DNA from 2 places in the Comamonas sp. DB36 genome. Region 2 is predicted to be linked to the other one. Evidence: riboswitches for the same ligand, from Rfam matches in the RefSeq annotation. Region 2 holds a riboswitch; the other holds the start of a gene.
The links. A riboswitch is a leader RNA that binds a small molecule or an ion and turns the genes downstream of it on or off. The one in region 2 is predicted to bind S-adenosylhomocysteine.
Positions count from the first base shown of each region.

Region 1: it holds a riboswitch for S-adenosylhomocysteine, as region 2 does, so the genes downstream of both, ahcY (adenosylhomocysteinase) here and metH (methionine synthase) in region 2, are expected to answer to the same signal.

Region 1 covers NZ_CP196631.1:543,265-550,511, forward strand. The annotation lists gene ACSVDO_RS02530 (hypothetical protein) at 1-65, shown strand, start outside; gene ACSVDO_RS02535 (cytochrome P450) at 62-1,387, shown strand; gene ACSVDO_RS02540 (MFS transporter) at 1,459-2,700, shown strand; S-adenosyl-L-homocysteine riboswitch at 2,779-2,892, shown strand; gene ahcY (adenosylhomocysteinase) at 2,956-4,386, shown strand; gene ACSVDO_RS02550 (TlyA family RNA methyltransferase) at 4,652-5,434, shown strand; gene metF (methylenetetrahydrofolate reductase [NAD(P)H]) at 5,431-6,267, shown strand; gene ACSVDO_RS02560 (septal ring lytic transglycosylase RlpA family protein) at 6,332-7,093, shown strand; gene ACSVDO_RS02565 (23S rRNA (adenine(2030)-N(6))-methyltransferase RlmJ) at 7,153-7,247, opposite strand, start outside.
Region 2 covers NZ_CP196631.1:127,159-134,405, forward strand. The annotation lists gene ACSVDO_RS00580 (Bug family tripartite tricarboxylate transporter substrate binding protein) at 1-869, shown strand, start outside; gene ACSVDO_RS00585 (tripartite tricarboxylate transporter substrate binding protein) at 904-1,878, shown strand; gene ACSVDO_RS00590 (LysR family transcriptional regulator) at 2,041-2,991, opposite strand; gene ACSVDO_RS00595 (CoA-acylating methylmalonate-semialdehyde dehydrogenase) at 3,103-4,626, shown strand; S-adenosyl-L-homocysteine riboswitch at 4,777-4,870, shown strand; gene metH (methionine synthase) at 4,898-7,247, shown strand, end outside.

The DNA of each region.
Region 1 (7,247 bases), 420 kb from region 2:
TGGCCGTGGCCGCGCAGGACCGCTTGGGCATAGACCGCCGCGCCGCGGCCATGGGCCCGGCATGAACGCGCTGCCGCCGGGCCCGCGCTGGCTGCGACCGCTGAATTTCTTCCAGGCCGGGCTCACGCCGCCGGCGCCGGTGCTCGCGCGCCTGGCCGCAAGATATGGCGATCCGTTTCGCGTGTCCTACTTTTCGCGCCCCGTCACTTTCACCGGCAACCCCGAGGCGCTGCGCGCGATCTACACGGCCAGCCCCGACTGCTTCGATGTGTGGGGCGGGGGCTTCATCGAGCCGGTGTTCGGCGCGACCTCGGTGGTGGTGATCTCCGGCGCCCGCCACCGGCAGGACCGCAATATCCTGGCGCCGGCGTTCACCGGGCCCGCGCTGCGCGCGGACGGCGAAACCATGGCCGCAGTGGCCGAAGAAAAGATGGCCCAGGTCGACGTGGGCCAGCCGTTTCGCATGCTCGACGTGACCCAGCGCATCACGCTCGACATCATGATCAGGGTGGTCTTCGGCATGCAGGACGCGGCGCGCATCACGTGCACGCGGGCGGCGGTGCTCGAGCTCATCGAGTCGCTGCATGTGATCCTCTTTCTCTTCCCGTCCGCGCGCCGCGTTCTGGGCGGCCATGGCCCCTGGGCCAGGAACCAGCGCGCGGTCGACGCATTGAGTGCGCTGCTGCGCGAGCAGATGCGCGAACGCCGCGCGTCGGCAGCGCTCGGTGCCGATCTGCTGGGCCGGATGCTGGCCGCGCGCTACGACGACGGCGCGGCCATGGACGATGCGCAAATCCTCGATCAGCTGCGCGGATTGCTCTTTGCGGGCCATGAGGCGACGGCCACGGTGCTCGCCTGGATCTTCTATTGGCTTGCGTGCGAGCCCGCGGTGGGCGCGCGCGTCGCCCGGGAAATCGCCGACCTGGGGCCCGCGCCCGCGCCCGAAGCGCTCGCGGCCCTGCCTTACCTCGAAGTGGTGTGCAAGGAATGCCTGCGCCTTTATCCGCCGGTGGTCGATCCGGCGCGCGTCGCGCGCGCACCGTTCGAGCTGCTGGGCTATACGATTCCCGCGGGCGAGGTGCTGCGCGCCTCGAGCGCGCTGCTGCATTCCCGGCCCGAGCTCTATCCCGAGCCCGGGCGCTTTCGGCCCGAGCGCTTCCTGGAGCGCAAGTACTCGCCGTTCGAATACATTCCTTTCGGCGGCGGTGCGCGCCGCTGCCTGGGCGCGGCGTTCGCCATGTATGAACTCAAGGTCGTGGTCGCAACCATCCTGCGCCGCCACAGTCTGCGCCTGCTCGGCACGCAGCAGGTGGCGCACGCGCGCCGCGCGCTGAGCCTGGGGCCGCGCGGCGGCATTCCCATGGTGGTGCAGCGGCGGCGGGCGTGAATGGTCTGCGCGCTGCGCGAAGTAGTGTTGCGCCGCACAATCAGCAGGTCTGTCTTCCTCCTGCTCTGTTCATGTCTTCCCCAACAAGCGGCGCCGCGCCGCAAGCTTCCTGGGTCGTGCGCGGCTCGCCGGCCTATCGCCGCATCAGCGTGGCGCTGTTTCTCGCGGGTTTTGCGACCTTTTCGCTGCTGTACTGCGTGCAGCCGCTGCTGCCCGCGTTTGTCGCCCATTTCGGCGTCACGCCCGCGGCCAGCGCGCTGTCGCTGTCGCTGACCACGGGCTGCCTCGCGGTGTCCATCGTGCTCGCCGGCGCGCTGTCCGAAGGCCTGGGGCGGCGCGGGTTGATGTTTGTCTCCATGCTGCTCGCGGCGCTGTGCAATCTCGCGGCCAGCCTCGCCCCGACCTGGGAGACGCTTCTTGCGGCGCGCGCGCTCGAAGGCTTTCTGCTCGGCGGCGTGCCGGCCGTGGCCATGGCCTATCTTTCCGAAGAGATGGAGCCCCGTGGCCTGGGCTTTGCGATGGGCCTGTATGTCGGCGGTTCGGCGCTGGGCGGAATGCTCGGGCGCGTGGCCATGGGCGTGATGACCGAGTACGTCGACTGGCACATGGCGCTGGCCGCGCTGAGCCTGGTCAACCTGTGCGCGGCCATAGGCTTCTATCTGCTGCTGCCGCCATCGCGCAATTTCGTGCGCAAAACGGGCCTGGGCGCGGCCTACCATCTGCAGGCCTGGGGCCGGCATCTGGCCCAGCCCGGTCTGCTGTGGCTGTTCCTGATCGGCTTCGGCCTGATGGGCGTGTTCGTCAGCATCTACAACTATGTCGGCTTTCTGCTCGCCGGCGCGCCCCATGCGCTGAGCCCGCTGCAGATCAGCCATGTGTTCTACGCCTACCTGTTCGGCGTGGTGGCTTCGCCCGTGGCAGGCGCACTCGCCGACCGTTTCGGCCGCGCGCCCGTGCTGCTCGGTGGCGTGGCGCTGATGGCGCTGGGCGTGCTGCTGACCTTGATGACGCAGCTGAGCGCCATCGTGCTGGGAATCGCGCTGCTGACCATGGGCTTCTTCACCGCGCATTCGGTGGCCAGCGGCTGGGTGGGCCGGCTCGCCACGCAGGCCAAGGGCCATGCGTCGTCGCTGTACCTGCTGGGCTATTACCTGGGCTCCAGCCTGCTGGGCGCGGCCGGCGGCTGGTTCCTGCAGAACACGGGCTGGCCCGGGCTGGTGGCGAGCATGCTGGTGCTGCTGGCGGCGGTGCTGTTGCTGGCGCTGCGCGTGCGGCACCTGGCGCCTACGGCAAGGCCCGCTGGGCCTCATTAGGCAGGCCGTTCATCGTTCGACAAGCCCGGGACAAGCGCCGGCGGTCAGCATGCCGCCCGCTTTTTAGTACAATGCGTGCTTTCCGAGGAGCGTTGCAGCGCACCCCCCGCACCATCCGGTGCCCGGCGGAGCGTGAGGCTCGGAACCCGCCTGTGACCTTCGGTCCGGCGTTAGCAACGACGCTCGCCCACGTCGTCTGTGCGGTGAGTGTCTTCCCCCCAGAGCGTGGTTTTGCCATCCGTAACGGAGAAAACCATGAACGCAGCTATCCCTCTGAACACCCTTGATTCGGCCATCGCCGACATTTCCCTGGCCAACTGGGGCCACAAGGAAATCCGCATCGCCGAGACCGAAATGCCCGGTCTGATGGCAATCCGCGAAGAATTCGCCGCCGCCCAGCCCCTCAAGGGCGCGCGCATCACCGGTTCGCTGCACATGACCATCCAGACGGCCGTGCTGATCGAGACGCTGCAGGCCCTGGGCGCGCAAGTGCGCTGGGCATCGTGCAACATCTTCTCTACGCAGGACCATGCAGCCGCGGCCATTGCCGACGGCGGCACGCCGGTGTTCGCGATCAAGGGCGAGTCGCTGGCCGATTACTGGGACTACACCCACCGCATCTTCGACTTCGGCCCCAAGGGCAGCGAAGGCGAAGGCCCGAACATGATTCTGGACGACGGCGGCGATGCCACCATGCTGATGCATCTGGGCCAGAAGGCCGAGAAGGACCTGTCGGTGCTGGCCAACCCCGGCAGCGAAGAGGAAGTCATCATGTTCGCCGCGATCAAGGCCAAGCTGGCCGTGGACGCCACCTGGTACACGCGCAAGTCGGCGCAGATCATAGGCGTGACCGAGGAAACCACCACCGGCGTGCACCGCCTCAACGAGATGTCGGCCAAGGGCACATTGTTGTTCCGCGCGATCAACGTCAACGACTCGGTGACCAAGAGCAAGTTCGACAACCTGTACGGCTGCCGCGAATCGCTGGTCGACGGCATCAAGCGCGCCACCGACGTGATGATTGCCGGCAAGGTCGCCGTGGTCGCCGGCTACGGTGACGTGGGCAAGGGCTGCGCCCAGGCGCTGCGCGCACTGAGCGCCCAGGTCTGGGTCACGGAAATCGACCCGATCAACGCGCTGCAGGCCGCGATGGAAGGCTACAAGGTCGTGACCATGGAATGGGCCGCAGACAAGGCCGATATCTTCGTGACCACCACCGGCAACCGCGACATCATCCGCCACGAGCACATGCTGGCGATGAAGGACCAGGCCATCGTCTGCAACATCGGTCACTTCGACAACGAAATCGATGTCGCTTCGATCGAGCAGTACGAGTGGGAAGAAATCAAGCCCCAGGTCGACCACATCAAGTTCCCCGACGGCAAGAAGATCATCCTGCTGGCCAAGGGCCGTCTGGTGAACCTGGGCTGCGCCACCGGCCACCCCAGCTTCGTGATGAGCGCTTCGTTCGCCAACCAGACCATCGCCCAGATCGAGCTGTTCACCAAGCCCGAAGCCTATGAAGTCGGCAAGGTCTACGTGCTGCCCAAGCTGCTGGACGAAAAGGTCGCGCGCCTGCACCTGAAGAAGGTCGGCGCGATGCTGACCGAACTCACCGAAGGCCAGGCGGCCTATATCGGTGTGTCCAAGCAAGGCCCTTACAAGCCTGACACCTACCGCTATTAAAAAGCGGCTCGGCCATGCCGCACGCCGGCATGGCCGCTGAACATTTTTCCGCCCCTGAGGGCAATGCCAGACAGCCCAACCGTTCGTGTTGCGCCTGTCGAACCATGAACGGCCTGTCCTCAAGGAAAATGCCGGTTCATTCTTCGACAAGCTCGGGACGAACGGACAATTTCCCGGGCTGACTGGAATTGCCTGAGTCAGGGGCACTTTGCCGCCGGCCCCTGCGCCGGCGGTAGCGATTCCATTTTTAAGACGGATTAACTCCATGCGTGCCGATCAATTGCTTGTAGACCAGGGCCTGGCGGCTTCCCGCGCGCAAGCCCAGCGCCTGATCGCTTCTGGCGTCGAGTGGCGCACCGCGGCCACGGGCCAGTGGCAGGCCATCAAGAAGAACAGCGAAGACCTCGCTGGCGACGCCGAACTGCGGCTGCTCGACATCGCCGAGGCGCGCTATGTGTCGCGCGGCGGCCTCAAGCTTGAAGGCGCGCTGGCGGCGTTCAAGGTCTCGGCCCAGGGCAAGTGGTGCCTCGACGTGGGCCAGTCCACGGGCGGCTTCACCGACTGCCTGCTGCAGCAGGGCGCCGAGCGCGTGGTCGGCGTCGATGTGGGCCATGACCAGCTCAATCTGACGCTGCGCGGCCACGAGAAGATCGTGTGCCTCGAGCGCGTCAATGCGCGCACGCTCGATGCCGACACGCTGGTCGAGGCCGGCGCGTTCGAAGGCGCGCCCGATGAATCGCAGCAGTTCGACCTGATCGTCGGCGACCTGTCCTTCATCTCGCAGACGCTGGTGCTGCCCGCCGTCGTGCCTTTCCTGGCCCCCGCGGGCGACCTGCTGATGCTGGTCAAGCCGCAGTTCGAACTCCAGCCCGAGCACATCGGCAAGGGCGGCATGGTGCGCGACGTGGCCTCTTATGCCGTGGTCGAGACACGCATCCGCGAATGCCTGGCCGAGCTGGGCCTCGAAGTGCGCGGCTGGATCGACAGCCCCATCACCGGCGGCGACGGCAACCGTGAGTTCTTCGTGCACGCGCGGAGGAGCGCATGACCCGGACCACGCTTCCCATCAGCTATGAGTTCTTCCCGCCCAAGACGCCCGAAGGCGCGGAAAAGCTGCGCGCCGTGCGCCAGCAACTGGCCGTGCGCCGGCCCGAGTTCTGCTCTGTGACCTATGGCGCGGGCGGCTCCACGCAGTCGGGCACCTTCCGCCTGGTGCAGGAAATCCAGCAGGAAGGCATGAGCGCGGCTTCGCACTTCTCGTGCGTGGGCGCGACGCGCGAAAGCGTGCGCACCGAGCTGCGCGAGCTGCAGTCCATGGGCATTGCGCGCCTGGTCGCGCTGCGCGGCGATCTGCCTTCGGGCTACGGCCTGGGCGGCGAATTCCAGTACGCGAGCGATCTCGTGGCGTTCATCCGCGCGGAGTTCGGCGACGCCTTCCATATCGAAGTTGCGGCCTACCCCGAGATGCACCCCCAGGCGCGCTCGCCCGACGCCGATCTGCAGGCGTTCGCGGCCAAGGTCAATGCCGGCGCCGACTCGGCGATCACCCAGTACTTCTACAACGCGGACGCCTACTTCCGCTTTGTCGACAGCGCGCGCGCGCTGGGCCTGGACGTTCCCGTGGTGCCCGGCATCATGCCCATCACCAGCTCCACCCAGCTGTTGCGCTTTTCCGACGCCTGCGGCGCGGAAATTCCGCGTTGGATACGCCTGCGCCTGCAAGGCTACGGCGATGACACTGCCTCCATCAAGGCTTTTGGCTTGGATGTCGTGACCGAATTGTGCGAACGTCTGCGCAGCCAAGGTGCACCCAGCCTGCACTTCTACACCATGAACCAGAGCGCGGCCGTGCTGGCCATTGCCGAGCGGCTGGGCTTGTAAACATTGCGGTCGGCGTTGCGGCGGCCTGCGCACCGGCGCTCGAGCCGCAATTCCAGGAGACACAATGGATGAAAGCAAAACCCGCTGCGCGCGGTGGACCCGCTGGCTGGGAATAGTCGGCATGTCGCTGTGGCTTGCGGCCTGTACGCCGCTGCCCGTGGCCCAGGAGTCCGGCGCTGCGCTGTCGACCTGCACCGTGCCCGTGGGCGGTGGCGAGGGCGACACCACGACCCAGGCCTGTCCCGAACCTGCCGACTCGTTGCAGCCGGCCGATCCCTTCGAGCGCCCCGCGCCGTCGCGGCCACGGCCGCCGCGCAAGCCCAAGCCGGCCTTGCCGCCCGTCGCCGAACCTGCCGCGCCGCCTTCTTCGCCTTATGAGCTGTCGCCGCCGCGCGAAAGCGATCAGCAGGGCCTGGCATCCTGGTACGGCCCGCGCTTTCACGGCCGGCGCACGGCCAGCGGCGAGCGTTTCGACAGCCAGGATCTGACGGCAGCGCACCGCACGCTGGCATTCGGCACGCGTGTCTGCGTGCGCAGCAGCATCACCGGCAAGGCCGTGGTGGTGCGCATCAACGACCGCGGGCCGTTCTCGCATGGCCGCGTGATCGACCTGAGTCAGGGCGCGGCCGAAGCCTTGGGCATGGTCGGCCTGGGCATCAAGCCTGTCGAGCTGTGGCAGCTCGACAAGGACGAGGAAGAGTGCCCTGAAATGTTCGACGAAGCCGCGGCCGATGCCGAGCCCGCGGCAGCCAAGCCTGTCGCCCGCGTGCAGCAAAAAGCCAAACCTGCGCCGCGCAAGAAGGTCGCGCCTCAGCGCAAGCGCTGAGGCGCAAATGCAAAAAGCCAGGCAGCGGCCTGGCTTTTTGCTGGACGCAGCGCCGGAAATCAGCCGCCGGATTCGAGCGAGAAGGTCGCGTTGTTGTCCTGGCCCAGCAGCTTGACCAGCTGGGGCATGGCGGGCTTGAGCAGTTCCTTGAGCT
Region 2 (7,247 bases):
TGCCCTATGCACCGGGAGGCACCACCGACGTGATTGCGCGCAATCTCGCCATCGGCATGTCCAAGGAGCTGGGCCAGACCGTGGTGGTGGAGAACAAGCCCGGCGCGGCAACCATCATCGGCGCCACGCAGATCGTGCGCTCGCCCGCCGACGGCTATACCGTGGGCACGGCCGATTCGGGCACGCTGGCGTTCAACCCGGCGATGTACCGCAGCCTGAGCTACGACGCGCAAAAGGACTTCAGCTTCATCGGCGGCCTGGGCCGCATGCCGCTGGTGCTGGCCGTGCACCCCGATTTCCCCGCAAAGAACATGCGCGAGTTCCTGGCCCATGTGCGCAGCCATCCGGGCGAGGTGACTTCGGGCTCGTCGGGCCCGGGCTCGCCGCTGCATGTGGCGCTGGAGCTGTTCAAGCAGCGCACCGGCAGCAACCTGCTGCATGTCCCCTACAAGGGCTCGGCGCCCGCGCTGCAGGACCTGATGGCCGGCCAGGTGCAGACCATGTTTGTCGATCTGCCGCCCAGCCTGTCGATGATCAAGGGCGGCAAGCTGCGCGTGCTGGCCGTGGCCACGCCGCAGCGCATGGCCATCCTGCCCGATGTGCCCACCATGGCCGAGGCCGGCGTGCCCGGCTTCGAGGCCTATGCCTGGCAAGGCTTTGTCGGCCCGGCCAAGCTGCCCGCGCCCGTGGTGCAGCGGCTCAACAAGGACTTGAACGCGGCCCTGGCCCAGCCCGCGCTGCGCGCCAAGTTCGAGGAAATCGGCATCCAGCCCATGGCGATGACGCCTGGCGAGTTCGGCGACTTCGTGCGCAGCGAACAGAAGCTCTGGAGCGAAGTGATCCGCTCGGCAAAGATCCAGCTGGATTGAAGCGCGCGCGGCTGAGAAAAAAGAGGAGACAGACATGCATGCATCCCTGAATCGCCGCGGCTTCGGCCGTGGCCTGGCCGCGATCGCGGCCGCCGCCAGCCTGCCCGCCTGGGCCCAGCCCGGCTACCCGCAGCGCCCGGTCGAGCTGATCGTGCCGTTTGCCGCCGGCGGCGGCACCGACGTGCTGGCGCGCGCCATGGCCGAGACCATGCGCCGGCATTTCCCGCAGAACGTGATTGTCATGAACCGCGCGGGCGCCAGCGGCGCCGTGGGCTGGTCCGAACTCGCGGCCGCCAAGCCCGACGGCTACAAGCTGGCAATCATCACCGTCGAGATGACGATGATTCCGCACATGGGCCTGACCAAGATCACGTCCGACGACGTGGTGCCCATCGCGCGCCTCAACGCCGACCCGGCAACGATTGCCGTGCGCGCCGATTCGCCGTTCAAGACCCTGGAAGAGTTTCTTGCCGCGGCAAAGAAGAATGTCGGCGGCGTGCGCATAGGCAATGCGGGCCCGGGCTCGCTGGGCCATCTGGCGGCGGCGGCGCTCGAGGACAAGGTGGGCGTGCAGTTCAACCACCTGCCTTACCGCGGCGCCAATCCCGCAGTTCTTGACCTTCTGGGCGGCCATATCGAAGCCGTGGCGGTGACTCCGGTCGAAGTCGCCACCTATGTGGCCGCGGGCAAGATACGGCCGCTGGCCATCATGGGCGACAAGCGCATCCAGGCCGGCTGGGAGCAGGTGCCCACGCTCAAGGAGCGCGGCATCGACCTGGTGATAGGCGGCTGGCGCGGCCTGGCGGCGCCAAAGGGCACGCCGCCCGAAATCATCCAGCAGCTGCGCACGGTGATGGCGCGAACGCTGCAGGAACCCGATCTGCGCGCCACCATGGCCAAGCAGAACATGGGTGAAGGCTATCTCGACCAGCCGGCGTTTCTCGAAGTGATTGCGCGCGACAACGCAACGTTCAGGCAGCTGGTGAACAAGCTGGGAATCAAGGCCTGAGCTTCTGGCTGATCTCTGCATAGCCCGGCGCCCGGATGGATGCCGGGCTGTTTTTTTGAGGACAGGTCGTTCACCCTTCGACGGGCTCAGGGCGAACGGTAAAACCGTTCGTGGTGAGCTTGTCGAACCATGAACGACCCGTCCTCATGCCCCTGCCGCCTCTCAACTCGGCGCAAATCCCCTGGCAAACACCTCCCGAACCCACTCGACAAACACCGCCACCGCGCGCGGCACATGGGCTGAATAAGGGCGCATCGCGTAGATGGTGTCGCTGAACGCGCCCATGGGCCGCCACTGCGGCAGCACCTGCACCAGCTGGCCCGCGGCCAGCGCGGCCTGGGCGCTGAAGTCGGGCACCAGCGCAATGCCCAGGCCGGCAATGGCCGCGTCGCGCAGCGCCTCGCTGTTGTTGGCGACCAGCGGCCCGCTCACGGGCACGGTGGCGCGCGCGCCGCCGCCGCGGCCCTGGCGCTGCAGCGTCCAGGCCGCGGCTTCGTGGCCGCGCGGGTAGTGCAGGCAGCGGTGCTGGCGCAGGTCGTCGGGCGCCGCGGGCATCGGGCCGTGGCGCTCGAGATAGGCCTGGCTTGCCACCAGCACCGAATGCGTGCTGCACAGCGCCCAGGCCACATGGTTGTCGGGCGGGGTGCCGATATGTCGTATGGCCAGGTCCAGGCCGTCCTGCGACAGCGCGCGCAGCTGGTCGGACAGATCGAGCTCCAGCTGGATGTCGGGATAGCGATCGAGAAATTCGGGCAGGCGCGGCACCAGATGCTGGCGCGCCAGCGCCACGGGCGCGGTCACGCGCAGGCTGCCGCGCGGCGCGTCGGCCAGGTCGCGCACCTGGGCAAAGCTGCCCGCAATGCGGGCAAAGGCTTCGCGCGTGTCCTGCACCAGGTGGCGGCCCGCGTCGGTCAGCAGCATGGAGCGCGTGGTGCGCCGCACCAGCGGCACGCCGGCCGCGCGCTCCAGGCCCGCGATGTGCTGGCTCACCGCCGCCTTGCTCACGCCCAGGCGCGCGGCCGCGGCCGTGAAGCTGCCCTGCTGCTCCAGCACCACCAGCCACCAGAGGTGCGACCAGAGCTGTTCGGTTTTCAGTGCATCGTTGGAATTCATTGCGCCATTGTTCACCAAACTAAACAATCATTTCACGCCACAGGGCTGGGCAGGGCGCCGGTGCCTGCCTACACTTTGGCCATTGTTCACGCCGACCCCAAGGACTTTTCCATGAACGCAGCCATCTCCACGGCCTCCATTGCCCACTTCATTCACGGCCAGCGCGTGGCCGGCAACAGCCTGCGCAGCCAGCCCGTGACCAACCCCGCAACCGGTGCCGTGACCGGCGCCGTGGCGCTGGCCAACCGCGCCGATGTCGATGCCGCCGTGGCCTCGGCCGCCGCCGCCTTTCCGGCCTGGGCCGACACGCCGCCTATCCGCCGCGCGCGCGTGATGTTCAAGTTCCTCGAGCTGGTCAACCAGCACAAGGATGAACTCGCGCATGCGATCACCGCCGAACACGGCAAGGTGTTCACCGACGCCCAGGGCGAAGTCGCGCGCGGCATCGACATCATCGAGTTTGCCTGCGGCATTCCGCAGTTGCTCAAGGGCGACTTCACCGAACAGGTGTCGACCGGCATGGACAACTGGACGCTGCGCCAGCCGCTGGGCGTGGTCGCGGGCATCACGCCGTTCAACTTCCCCGTCATGGTGCCGATGTGGATGTTCCCGGTGGCGATTGCCGCGGGCAATACCTTCGTGCTTAAGCCCAGCCCTACCGATCCCACGGCCTCGCTGATGATGGCCGAGCTGCTGCAAAAGGCCGGCCTGCCCGACGGCGTGTTCAACGTGGTCCAGGGCGACAAGGAAGCCGTGGACGCGCTGATCGAGCACCCCGACGTCAAGGCCGTGAGCTTTGTCGGCTCCACGCCCATCGCCAACTACATCTATGAAACCGGCGCGCGCCTGGGCAAGCGCGTGCAGGCGCTGGGCGGCGCCAAGAACCACATGGTGGTCATGCCCGACGCCGACATCGACCAGGTGGTCGACGCGCTGATAGGCGCGGGCTACGGCTCGGCCGGCGAGCGCTGCATGGCGATCAGCGTCGCGGTGCTGGTCGGCGACGTGGCCGACAAGGTGGTGGAAAAGCTGGTCGAGCGCACCAAGACGCTCAAGGTGCTCGACGGCGAGAACCTGGCCGCCGAGATGGGCCCCATCGTCACCCAGGCCGCGCGCGCGCGCATCGAAGGCTACATCGCGCTGGGCGAGCAGGAAGGCGCGCAGCTGCTGGTCGACGGCCGCGGCTTTGACGGCGCGCAGGCCGGCGCGGGCTGCGACAACGGCTTCTGGCTCGGCGGCACGCTGTTCGACCATGTGACGCCTGAAATGCGCATCTACAAGGAAGAGATCTTCGGCCCGGTGCTGGCCTGCGTGCGCGTTCCCGACTTCGCCCAGGCGGTCGATCTGGTCAACGCCCATGAGTTCGGCAACGGCGTGGCCTGCTTCACGCGCGACGGCAACGTGGCGCGCGAGTTCGGCCGCCGCATCCAGGTGGGCATGGTCGGCATCAACGTGCCGATTCCCGTGCCCATGGCCTGGCAGGGTTTCGGCGGCTGGAAGAAGAGCCTGTTCGGCGACATGCATGCCTACGGCGAGGAAGGCGTGCGCTTCTACACCAAGCAAAAGAGCATCATGCAGCGCTGGCCCGAGAGCATTGGCAAGGGCGCGGAATTCGTGATGCCTACGGCGAAGTAAGGGCTGTTGGTTCGTAGTTAAGACACCCTTCGACAAGCTCAGGGTGAACGGTTGTTTACGTTCGTCCTGAGCCTGTCGAAGGATGAACGCCCACCCTCCAGAACCCCAGCAGCGGCAACCCCCGCGCATCCCCGCTAAAATCCCGGGCTAACCCCCAAGGAGCGTTGCAGCGGTTGGTCCTATCCATCATCGGACCCACTGTCAGGCTTGGGGTTTCAGTCTCCCGCAACGACGCTCACCTGTTGGCCCTTGTTTTGTGCAGGTGAGTTGTATGCCGTCTGAAGTTTCCATTCCTCCGATGCGTCTGTCGGGCCTAGAGCCCGTGTTTGTGGGCGAGGACACGCTGTTCGTCAACATTGGCGAGCGCACCAATGTCACGGGCTCCAAGGCCTTTGCGCGCCTGATCCTCAACGGCCAGTTCGAGGATGCGCTGGCCGTCGCGCGCCAGCAGGTGGAAAACGGCGCCCAGGTGATCGACGTCAACATGGACGAAGCCATGCTCGACAGCGAGGCCGCGATGGTGCGCTTCCTGAACCTGATCGCCTCCGAGCCCGACATCGCCCGCGTGCCCATCATGGTCGACTCGTCGAAGTGGGCGGTGATCGAGGCCGGGCTGCGCTGCATCCAGGGCAAGGGCATCGTCAATTCGATTTCCATGAAGGAAGGCCTCGAGCCTTTCAAGCACCAGGCCAAGCTGGTCAAGCGCTACGGCGCCGCGGCCGTGGTGATGGCGTTCGACGAAAAAGGCCAGGCCGACACGTTTGCGCGCAAGATCGAGATCTGCGAGCGCGCCTATCGCATCCTGGTCGACGAAGTCGGCTTCCCGCCCGAGGACATCATCTTCGATCCCAACATCTTCGCCGTGGCCACCGGCATCGAAGAGCACAACAACTACGCGGTCGACTTCATCGAGGCCGTGCGCTGGATCAAGCAGAACCTGCCCGGCGCCAAGGTCTCGGGCGGCGTGTCGAACGTGTCGTTCTCGTTCCGCGGCAACGACCCGGTGCGCGAAGCCATCCACACCGTGTTCCTGTACCACGCGATCCAGGCGGGCATGGACATGGGCATCGTCAACGCCGGCATGGTCGGCGTCTATGACGACATCGAGCCCGTGCTGCGCGAGCGCGTCGAGGACGTGGTGCTCAATCGCCGGCCCGACGCCGGCGAGCGCCTGGTCGAGATCGCCGAGACCGCGCGCAGCGGCGCCAAGGACGAAAGCAAGCGCCTCGAATGGCGCGGCACGCCCGAGGCGCCCGTCACCGTCGCCCAGCGCCTGGCGCATGCGCTGGTGCATGGCATCACCGACTTCATCACCGAGGACACCGAAGAGGCCTACCAGGAAGTGCTGGCGCGCGGCGGCCGTCCGCTGCACGTGATCGAAGGCCCGCTGATGGCCGGCATGAACGTCGTCGGCGACCTGTTCGGCGCGGGCAAGATGTTTCTGCCCCAGGTGGTGAAGTCGGCGCGCGTGATGAAGCAGGCCGTGGCGCATCTCGTGCCCTACATCGAGGAAGAAAAGCGCCAGCAGCAGGCAGCGGGCCAGGACGTGCGCTCCAAGGGCAAGATCGTGATTGCCACCGTCAAGGGCGACGTGCACGACATCGGCAAGAACATCGTCACCGTGGTCCTGCAGTGCAACAACTTCGAAGTCGTCAACATGGGCGTGATGGTGCCCTGCCACGAGATCCTGGCCAAGGCCAAGGAGGAGGGCGCGGACATCATCGGCCTGTCGGGCCTGATCACGCCCAGTCTGGAAGAGATGCAGTACGTGGCCGGTGAAATGCAGAAGGACCCGTACTTCCGTGACCGCCAGATGCCGCTGCTGATCGGCGGCGCCACCTGCTCGCGCGTGCACACGGCCGTGAAGATCGCGCCCAAGTACGACGGCCCGGTGATCTACGTGCCCGATGCCTCGCGCAGCGTGGGCGTGGCGCAGAGCCTGCTCGGCGAAGGCCTGGAGGAGTATCTGCAGACGCTGGAAGCCGACTACGACAAGGTGCGCCAGCAGCATGCCAACCGCAAGCAGGTGCCTATGTGGCCGCTGGCCAAGGTGCGCGCGAACGCCACGCCGGTCGACTTCACGCGCGTGCCGCCTGCGCCGCGCGCGCTGGGCCGGCGCGTGTTCAAGAACTTCGATCTCAACGAGATCGCGCGCTTCATCGACTGGGGCCCGTTCTTCCAGACCTGGGACCTGGCCGGCCCCTATCCCGCGATTCTCGACGACGCCATCGTCGGCGAGGAGGCGCGCAAGGTCATGGCCGACGGCCAGGCGATGCTGCAGAAGATCATCAGCGGCCGCTGGCTCTCGGCCAACGGCGTGATCGGCCTGTACCCGGCCAACAGCGTGGGCGACGACATCGAGTTCTATACCGACGACAGCCGCACGCAGGTGCTGCTGACCTGGTACGGCATGCGCCAGCAGACCGAGAAGCAGGCCGTGGACGGCGTGATGCGCCCCAGCCGCTGCCTGGCGGACTTCGTCGCGCCCAAGGACAGCGGCATCAAGGATTACGCCGGCCTGTTTGCCGTCACGGCCGGCCTGGGCATGGAGAAGAAGGAGCAGGAGTTCGTCGACCAGCTCGACGACTACTCGGGCATCCTGTTCAAGTCGCTGGCCGACC